Regions from separate parts of the Bacillus sp. LH1 genome, predicted to be linked through region 1. Evidence: predicted binding sites of a transcription regulator. Region 1 holds the regulator's gene; the other holds the start of a gene.

The links. The regulator LexA, encoded in region 1, represses DNA repair genes until DNA is damaged. The targets are predictions, from matches to a motif close to CGAACATATGTTCG.
Region 2: uvrB (excinuclease ABC subunit B) is a predicted target of LexA. The motif match lies at 2,044-2,057, and genes of this name have one in related genera.

Annotation. Positions count from the first base shown of each region.
Region 1 is NZ_CM175007.1:3,594,345-3,599,377, reverse strand. Features, by position in the region: gene ACX9TM_RS18585 (PadR family transcriptional regulator) at 149-472, shown strand; gene ACX9TM_RS18580 (DUF1700 domain-containing protein) at 465-1,007, shown strand; gene ACX9TM_RS18575 (DUF4097 family beta strand repeat-containing protein) at 1,008-1,811, shown strand; gene lexA (transcriptional repressor LexA) at 1,902-2,522, opposite strand; gene ACX9TM_RS18565 (YneB family resolvase-like protein) at 2,664-3,320, shown strand; gene ACX9TM_RS18560 (DUF896 domain-containing protein) at 3,366-3,605, shown strand; gene ACX9TM_RS18555 (bifunctional metallophosphatase/5'-nucleotidase) at 3,645-5,033, opposite strand, start outside.
Region 2 is NZ_CM175007.1:5,017,689-5,022,721, forward strand. Features, by position in the region: gene uvrB (excinuclease ABC subunit B) at 1-1,972, opposite strand, end outside; gene ACX9TM_RS26050 (DUF4362 domain-containing protein) at 2,123-2,554, opposite strand; gene ACX9TM_RS26055 (hypothetical protein) at 2,600-3,220, opposite strand; gene ACX9TM_RS26060 (MerR family transcriptional regulator) at 3,217-3,978, opposite strand; gene ACX9TM_RS26065 (hypothetical protein) at 4,079-4,306, opposite strand; gene ACX9TM_RS26070 (helix-turn-helix transcriptional regulator) at 4,454-4,651, opposite strand; gene ACX9TM_RS26075 (YeiH family protein) at 4,909-5,033, opposite strand, start outside.

The sequences.
Region 1 (5,033 bases):
TCTTATTCAGGATTTCGTTAGTTAATTTTCTAAATTTAGGGAATAAATATAGTTTAGTACCTTGCGATAAACAATACTAAGTGGTATATTATGGATAAAACAGGTACCGTGTATTGAACAGTACTAAGATAGGAAAGGAGGATGGCACTTGAACGTTCAGTTTAAAAAAGGTGTGCTTGAACTTTGTGTATTAGCACTTGTAAAACGTAAAGATAGTTACGGTTATGAACTTGTTCAGCAAATTTCTAATAAATTTTTAATATCGGAAGGGTCAGTATACCCTTTATTACGTCGTTTGACGAAAGAAGGGTATTTTCAAACGTATTTAAAGGAATCTACGGAAGGGCCACCTCGTAAATATTATCAATTAACAGAGCAAGGGGAGACGCAATTTCATTTGTTAGTAACAGAATGGCGTGATTTTGCGAAAGGGGTACAAGAAATTATTGAAGGGGTGGAATGGGATGAGTAAAGAAGGGTTTCTTAAAGAATTATCAAGTTATCTTAGAAAGTTACCAGAGGAAGAGAGGCAAGATATTTTATTGGATTATGAAGAGCACTTTCAGTTTGGACTAGAAGAGGGGAAAACTGAATCGGAAATAATACAGGGCCTTGGTTCTCCGAAAGTAATCGCGAAAGAATTACTTGCGATGTATCGCTTCGATGAAATGAAAAAAAATCCATCGACTTCAAATGTGACAAGAGCTGTTATGGCAGCGATTGGACTTAGTTTGTTTAATTTTATTATTGTGTTAGGCCCGTTAGTCGCAATTATTGCTTTTATATTTTCTTTTTGGATCGGTGGTATTGCTAGTGTAGTAACACCATTTTTCGTTATTGGAAAAGTATTTATGGGTACTTTTATATGGTTGGATCTTTTCGTTAGTATAACGTTTGTTGGGGTAGGTTTATTGTTATGTATTATCGCTTTTTATAGTACAAAGTGGTTTAAGAGATTGTGTGTACGATATGTAATATGGAACTTCAAAATGATAAAAGGAGAGTAAATGATGAAAAAACTATTTTTAATCGCTATCGCTTGTATCATTATTGGAGTAATAGGAATTTCCCAAACATATGAAAAAGCAGTACAAACTGCTGAAAAAGGCGATAAAGAAAATGTAATTAAAAACGAAACATTAAAAAATATAGAAGTTAAGTTAGATGCCGGGGATATTATTGTCCAAAAATCTCCTGACTCTTCTTTTTATGTAAAGCAATCGGGAGATGTACGTAAACAAGAGATTCGTATCGCAGAAGATGGTGACACATTAAAAATTATTGGGGAAAGAGAAAAAGGTGCTTCATTTGATTTTTCTTTTTACGATTTTAGGTTTCAAACGTCTAAATTGACTCTCCTTGTGCCCGAACGCTCTTACCAAGATGTAAAAGTAAATTCATCTGCTGGACAAATCGAAATGAGTGATGTGAAAAGTGATAGCGTAAGTGTTAGAACACTTGCTGGAGAAGTAGAGTTGAAACAAGTAACGGCTAAGAATGTGGAGGGATCGACAAAAGCTGGTGAGGTGAACTTTAAGAAGGTATTAGGGAAAGTGACCGCAAAAACAACAAGTGGGGAAATAAATATTCAAGATCATGATTCTAAGTATAATCTAGAAGCCAGTTCAACTGCGGGAGATATAGATATTACTTTATCGGAAAAACCACAAGATGCGGTAATTACTGGGCAAAGTGCTGCTGGAGATGTAACAATTTTTAATGAAGAAAATAAAAATGTAACAATTGGAAATGGCAGTAAAAAGATTAGCGGTAAAACGGCTGCGGGAGATGTGACGATTGAAACTCGTTAATAAGAAATAGAATGCATGGAAATCTATCAAAATACAAAAAGAAGATAATTACCTTATTTATATACGGTAATTATCTTCTTTTTGTTATTTTTAATGTAAATCACGATATACGCCAATTACTTTCCCGATAACTGACACTTGTTTTAAAATGATAGGTTCTAATGAAGAGTTTTCTGGTTGTAGACGGAAATGGTCTTTTTCTTTATAGAAACGTTTAACTGTTGCTTCGTTATCCTCTGTTAAAGCGACTACAATTTCACCATTATATGCAGACTGCTGTTGGCGAACAACAACTAAATCTCCATCGAAAATACCAGCTTCAATCATACTATCTCCAGAAATACGTAACATGAACACTTGGTCTGCTCCAGCAACAATACTAGCTGGAAGTGGGAAATGTTCTTCTACGCTTTCGACCGCTGTAATTGGTAACCCAGCAGTGACTTTTCCGACAATTGGAACTTGAATAACAGATTGTGTTTCCGTATCCATTCGGTCTTCACCTAAAATTTCAATGGCACGTGGTTTTGTTGGATCGCGTCGAATGTATCCTTTTTCTTCTAATCGTGATAAATGTCCGTGCACTGTAGAACTAGAAGCGAGGCCGACTGCTTGACCAATTTCACGTACGGAAGGTGGATATCCTTTTTCTTGTACTTTTAGCTTAATAAAGTCGAGAATGTCTTGCTGGCGTTTCGTTAACTTTTCCATGTTTTCTAACACCTCGTTTTCTTTCATTTTTCTTATTAATAAGTATAACATGTGAAAAAACATTCTACAAACATAAGTTCGAACAAATGGCGGATTTATGTTACACTATAGGGAAATAATAGGGAGAAAGAGGGGTTCAAAATGAATGCAATTATTTATGCACGTGTGAGTACAACGAAAGAAGCGCAAGAAACATCATTATTACGTCAAAAAGATGAATTATTGCATTTAGCTGAGCGCTATCAAATGAATGTTACTAAGGTGATTGAAGAGCAGGCTAGTGGATATACAATTGAACGTGACGGTATATTAGAGGTGTTGGATACAATTCGAGACGAACAAATTGATGTGTTACTTATACAAGATGAAACGCGTCTTGGTAGAGGAAATGCGAAGATCGCGTTAATGCATTGTTTACATAAAGAAGGCATAAAAGTATATACGCATACACATAATGGTGAATTACAATTGTCGGATTCTGATTCAATGGTATTAGATATTATTGGTATTGTTGAAGAATATCAAAGAAAGATTCATAATTTGAAAATTAAACGAGGTATGCAACGTGCAGTAGAAAAAGGTTATCGTCCAGAAAAAAATTTAAAAAATCGTCATTTAAGTGTAGGAAGAGAGAAAAAAGAAGTGCCAATTGAGGAAATTGTACGTTTGCGAAAAAGTGAACTCACGTTTGAAGAAATTGCAGCAACATTACGTGGATTTGGTCATAATGTTTCAAAGGCGACTGTACATCGTAGATATGTAGAGTATACGAAGCAATTGCTTGATAAAGAAGAGTAACTATTGTATGATAATAATCAGTTTTGATTAGAAGGGGGATTCGAGATGATTAATCACGAACTCGTTGAACGCATTAACTTCTTAGCGAAAAAAGCAAAAGCTGAAGGTTTAACTGAAGAAGAGCAACGTGAGCGTCAATCGCTACGTGAACAATATTTAAAAGGATTTCGTCAAAATATGTTAAACGAACTTAAAGGTATTAAAGTTGTTAACGAAGAAGGTACAGATGTTACACCGACGAAATTAAAAGCTTTAAAAAAGCAAGATAATGCAAAATTAAATTAAAAGATGGGCGAAGCCCATCTTTTTTATATGTAAAAATCGTTATTTAATAACTTTCCAGTTGTTATTAACTGTTGCTTCTATCGTTTTATGTTCCAATATATAATTAGCGATAAGTTCAGACATATCTGTGGGTATATCTTTTACTACCGGTTTGTTTTGAAACATAAAGAAATTTCCCCCGCCACTTGCACGATAATTATTCATTACAACGTCATATTCTTCATTCATATTAAGAGGAGCACTGTTATGCTGTAAAGATTCTACTCTTTCACCAATTGGTTTTGAAATGTTTAATACGTATGAAATCCCTTCCCACATATCATAATTATAATGTTGTGGCTTTGGTTCTATGTAGGTAGGACTTACGGTGATGGATCCATCTGTTTTTAATGTGAAATAAGAAGCAGAGAGTTCAAGAGCATTTTTTATATCCGCTCCAGTTATTCTAATTACTTTTAATGTGTTTGGATAAATATAATTAGAAACGATGTCACGCATTGTTACATGTTCCGGGAAACCTGGAGATGTATTATGGAACAAACTTGTACAAGAAATTGATACATTAGCTATATCCATCTGTATTTTATTTATGAATTCGATAAAAGGATGATCATGCAAACGAGTTTGCATAGCATCTGAAATTTGCATATCCCCCTGAATGATTCCAATAGGTTGATCAAGCCACTTTTGTGTTTTCTCTTCGTAATCGGCTACCAATGAAAGTACATCTTGGTCAGCCTCAACTCCTTGTACAGATAATAATTCAGAAGAACTCTCTTTTTTAACCCATTTATGTTTTGTTTTTTCGAATGTTATTTTTACTTTTCCAACTGAGTTTCCATTACATCCGGTCTGTAAAATTGTTACACCGTTAGCCATTGTGTGAGCAATTTCCCGGTGTTGGTGGCCTGTTAATAAAATATCTATGTCGTCAATTTCATGGCACATTGCATATCCTTGGTTTTCTCCTGTTAAAACTTCAGTCGGTACCCCGGTTTGTAAATCTCGTTCAACTCCCCCGTGATACGCTACGACTAGTAAATCTGGTTTCTCATGTTTGCGAATGTAAGAAACCCACTTTTTCGTTGTTTCTAATGCATCTTCAAATTGTAAGTCTCTAATGTGATGGGGTTGTTCCCAATTGGTAATGTAGTGCGTTGTCACCCCTAAAATAGCAATTTTTATATTGGATTCAATCTGTTTGATTATATAAGGTTTTCCGAAATAAGGTTTCTTTATGTTTTTATCTAAAATGTTTGCTGATAGGTACGGGAAGTTCGCAGTAGTCACAGCGTTATTTAATATACCCATCCCGTAATTAAACTCATGATTGCCGATAATTGCAGCGTCATACTGTAAGTAATTTGCTAATAAGGACATTGGGTTTTTTTTGTTTTTTTCGTATGTAACATAATGATAAGTAAATGG
Region 2 (5,033 bases), 1.4 Mb from region 1:
CTTCCGCTTTTAATTCTAATAGTAAATCTCTTAGTTCAGCTGCACGCTCGAAGTCTAACGCTTTTGCTGCTTCTTTCATCTCTGCTTCCATCTTCGCAATTGTCTTTTCGCGCTCTTTTTTCGTCATTTTCTTAGCAGGAGTTGCTTCGTATGTTTCTGTCTCTTCAGCAGCTGTCGTTGCACGGATAACATCACGAACGCCTTTTTGAATCGTTTTCGGCGTAATACCATGCTCTTCATTGTAAGCTTCTTGTATACTACGACGACGCTTCGTTTCTTCAATCGCAATTCCCATAGATTTCGTTATACGATCTGCGTACATAATAACGCGGCCGTTTTCATTACGCGCGGCACGACCGATTGTTTGAATTAATGAACGTTCTGAACGTAAGAACCCTTCCTTATCAGCATCTAAAATCGCTACAAGTGATACTTCTGGAATATCTAATCCTTCTCGTAATAAGTTAATACCGACCAGTACATCAAATTTACCGAGGCGAAGATCGCGGATAATTTCAATACGTTCTAACGTTTTAATTTCAGAGTGAAGATAGTTAACTTTAATTCCTACATCTTTTAAGTAGTCCGTTAAATCCTCTGACATTTTCTTCGTTAAAGTCGTAATTAATACACGTTCATTTTTTGCAATACGATCTTGAATCTCTCCTAATAAATCGTCAATTTGCCCTTCAATTGGTCGTATATCAATTGGTGGATCTAAAAGCCCTGTTGGACGAATAATTTGTTCTATTACTTCTGGCGACTGCTCTAACTCATACGGTCCTGGCGTTGCTGAAACATAAATAACTTGATTCGTTTTCTCTTCAAACTCATCGAATGTGAGCGGTCTATTATCTAAAGCTGACGGCAGACGGAATCCATGATCCACAAGCACTTGCTTACGCGCTTGGTCCCCGTTATACATCGCTCTTACTTGCGGTACTGATACGTGCGATTCATCCATAACGATTAAGAAATCTTTCGGGAAATAGTCTAATAGCGTATACGGCGTTGCCCCCGCTGGACGAAGTGTTAAATGACGGGAGTAGTTTTCAATACCTGAACAAAATCCCATCTCGCGCATCATTTCTAAATCATAACGTGTACGCTGTTCTATACGCTGCGCTTCTAACAACTTGCCGTTATCATTTAATTCCTTTAAACGCTCTTCTAATTCTTTTTCGATATTTTCAATAGCGACCTTCATCTTTTCTTCACGTGTAACGAAGTGAGATGCTGGGAAGATTGCTACATGATCACGTTCTGCTAATACTTCACCTGTTAACGCATTTACTTCACGAATACGATCGATTTCATCACCGAAAAATTCGATTCGAATACAATGCTCATCAAGTGATGCCGGGAAGATTTCAACTACATCTCCTCGCACACGGAATGTACCACGCTTGAAATCAATATCATTACGTCCATACTGTACATCAACAAGTTCACGAAGCAATTGATTACGGTCTTTTTCCATACCAACTCGAAGCGAAACAACTAGCTCGCGGTATTCTTCTGGAGAACCTAAGCCATATATACACGAAACACTCGCAACAATAATTACATCGTCCCGTTCAAATAATGCAGACGTTGCCGAGTGACGCAATTTATCAATTTCATCATTAATTTGCGCATCTTTTTCAATAAACGTATCTGTTTGTGGTACATACGCTTCTGGCTGATAATAATCGTAGTAACTAACAAAATATTCAACTGCATTATTCGGGAAAAAGTCTTTCAACTCACTATATAACTGACCTGCTAACGTTTTATTATGAGCCATAACAAGTGTTGGCTTTTGCACTTCTTTAATGACATTTGAAATCGTAAATGTCTTACCCGTTCCTGTTGCTCCAAGCAACACTTGCTTTTTCTTTCCACTATTAATTCCCTCTACAAGCTTCTCTATAGCTACCGGCTGATCACCTTGCGGGGAATACGCTGAGACAATTTCAAATTGACGTTCCAAGAAAATCCGACCTCCTCATAAAAATCTGTATTATTATTTTACCACGAATACCTATAAAAAACCTAAAAAAACGAACAGATATTCGGTAAAGTTTTCGACAATATACACATAGAAAAAGGAAGGAGTAAATACTTCCTTCCTCTACTAACTCTATTTTTTTGATACATATAATAAGTCATATCCATTGCGTCCATCTTCATTCATACAATCCGTTAACCGATAAGTACTTTCTGATTCGCGCTGCTCTTTAACAATACTTTTACAACTATCTTTATGTAATCCTTTATGGTCACCAGCAAACTTGTCTTGTCTACTATCTAACACATAAAGGATATCTTTCCCACTATGCTCTAACGTTTGAAAAACCGGGTCACCTTCATCGGTATACTGTACAATTCTTATTTTATCAACTTCCCCTTGATCAACGTTCATAACGAACTGTTCGAATTTATCTAGATTGGAAGTTCCTACTCCCTTTACAATGACATCATTCTTCTTATCAATTGTAGTGCTAGATGGTGAACATGCTACTAAACTAAAGAGAAATAGACATATACAGCTGATTCTTTTTTCTATTGTCATCCTCTCCTATAAAAATTATTTGTATACCAGAAAAGCTACTTTCAACTATGAAAGTAGCTTTTCTTTTCCTTTCTCCTTCTTCGGAAAAATCACATATGAAAATGAAATTGCTGTATCAACTAAAAATACAATCGCCCACACTTGGCTCACGCGACTTGCAGCTTTATTTAAAACGATTCCCGATTCTAACCAATTACCCCATTGTTCAAATGGAATAAATCCATACGCGAAGAAAAAGAATATGTGCACACCAACGAATAAAACAAGATGTAATACCCAATTTTTTATTTCCTGCTTTGCATAGGCCATGCCTGTTAATTCTACCTGTTCTTCAATAATAGGCGCCGGTTCATTACGCCATTTCGCAACTGATTTTTGTGCAAATATATCAAGCTTCTTCAAATCCTTTTTCCCGTAGAAAACTGCATACAATAAAATAATTACAGTAATAATTTGAAAGTTAGAGAACTTTCCTGTTTGATAATAGTCCACTACTCCTAAAGTTAAAATAAACACTTCATTTACGAGGAGTACAATTCCCATAATAAAACTCGCCTTTTTCAAACGGAATCCGTAGCGAAGTGAAAAGAAACCGATAGCTGATAACCAAAATACAATTTCTGCCCCAATTAAAAAATACCAACGATATTCTGCGAGTATGCTCATTTATCCTTCTCCCTTTCATCATAAATACGAAAAGCCTCATCCATATACACTAAAAGTTCTTCTTCAATTGGATACATGCTCATTTTCTGTGAATCTTCCTTCGATTTTCTAACTTCCCATAACTTATCTAAAAACGCTTCATCACCATTGGCCATTTCTAAACACTTCTGCATTAATCTCTTCATTGCCCCTTGTACCTCATCACTAGCAACTTCTTTACCGTCTTTCATAAAAGTGCGTAATTGCTTTAATAAATCTACCCATTCTAAAACATTCGGATCTTCCTTACTCATGTTTGGTAAATTATGAAGCAATTTTTGTTCTTCCTTTGAAAATACTTCATTTTGAAATATTTCACGTATACGAGGAGACTGCTTCGAAAGCTGAATCAGTTCAAACATAACTTTCCAATCGAGTTCTCCCTCCACATCTACCGAATAAACAACTGCTTGTAAAACACTCTCCATTCGATTAAATTTCTTTTGTTCTTCCTGTACAAACCGAAGTTGTTTTTCAAGCGAATTTTTTAAATCCAGCTCACCTTTTACTAACATATTCGCAGTTTCTTTTAATGAAAATCCCATTTCTTTTAAAAATAAAATTTGTTGCAAACGAATAACGTCACTTTCACTATATAACCGATGTCCACCCTCTGTTTTTCCGCTCGGCTTTAATAAATCTATTTGATCATAATAACGTAGTGTACGTACTGTAACCCCTGTTTCTCTCGTCAATTCTTGTATTGAAATCACTACCATCACCTCTTCCCTTTCATTATAAAAGATGACGTTACGTAACTTTCAAGCTTTTTGTAAAAAAAATACAAAAAGCTGTTTATACAAAATGTATAAACAGCTTTTATGGAAATAACCCCTTTTGTATGGCGCGCCCACAAAATAAAATAAGTGCTCCAACAACAACACTCGTTGCCGTTTTATGATAATGGGCTAATAATAATAAATAATACGATAAACCTACAGTACCAATCATAATACAAATACTCGGCACTGGATTACGAGAAAAGTTTTGCATTCCCCAAAGAAGCGAAAATATAGCTGTAGCGACACATAACACCGGTAATCCCATCCCAGTTCCCCTTTTTCTATCTATTATTCCTTGTTGCTAACACACTCGTTGATGCGATACTAATTAATAAATCAAAACCAATCCTTATATATTTAAACGTTTACTCTAATTGAAATCTCTCAAGCTTATCATTTATTTTCTTTCTCCTTACTCCAGCGTAAAGATTTCCTCCACCTTCACCCCAAAATATTTGGCAATTTTTAAAGATAACTCTAGACTCGGATTGTAATGATGATTTTCAATCGCCACTATCGTCTGCCGCGTCACCTGCATCGCCTTTGCCATTTCAACTTGTGTTATATGATTTTGCTTTCTTAACTCTTTTATTTTATTTTTCACACCCATAGGATCCACCTTCAAAAGTAAAGATATCTTTACTTAAATTATAAATATTTTCCAGTTATAAGTAAAGATATCTTTACAAATTTTAGAAAAATGTTTCATTGAACATCTACTCTAACAAAGTACAAGAGTAATTCAATTTATATCAGCGCAACTCCATTTATATCGGCGATTTTCCAAATATATCGACATCCGTAGCGCTACTATAAACATAAGAAAAAGCTGTCCCCAAGCACCTTCGGGAACAGCTTTCTCCTCTACTACATAAATCCTAACGCATATACAAGAACGTATCCAAGAACCGATAAGCAAACCGAGCCAATCAACCCCGCCACAAATGCTTTACTTCCTAATTTACGGAACGTTTTAAACTCTACATTTAAAC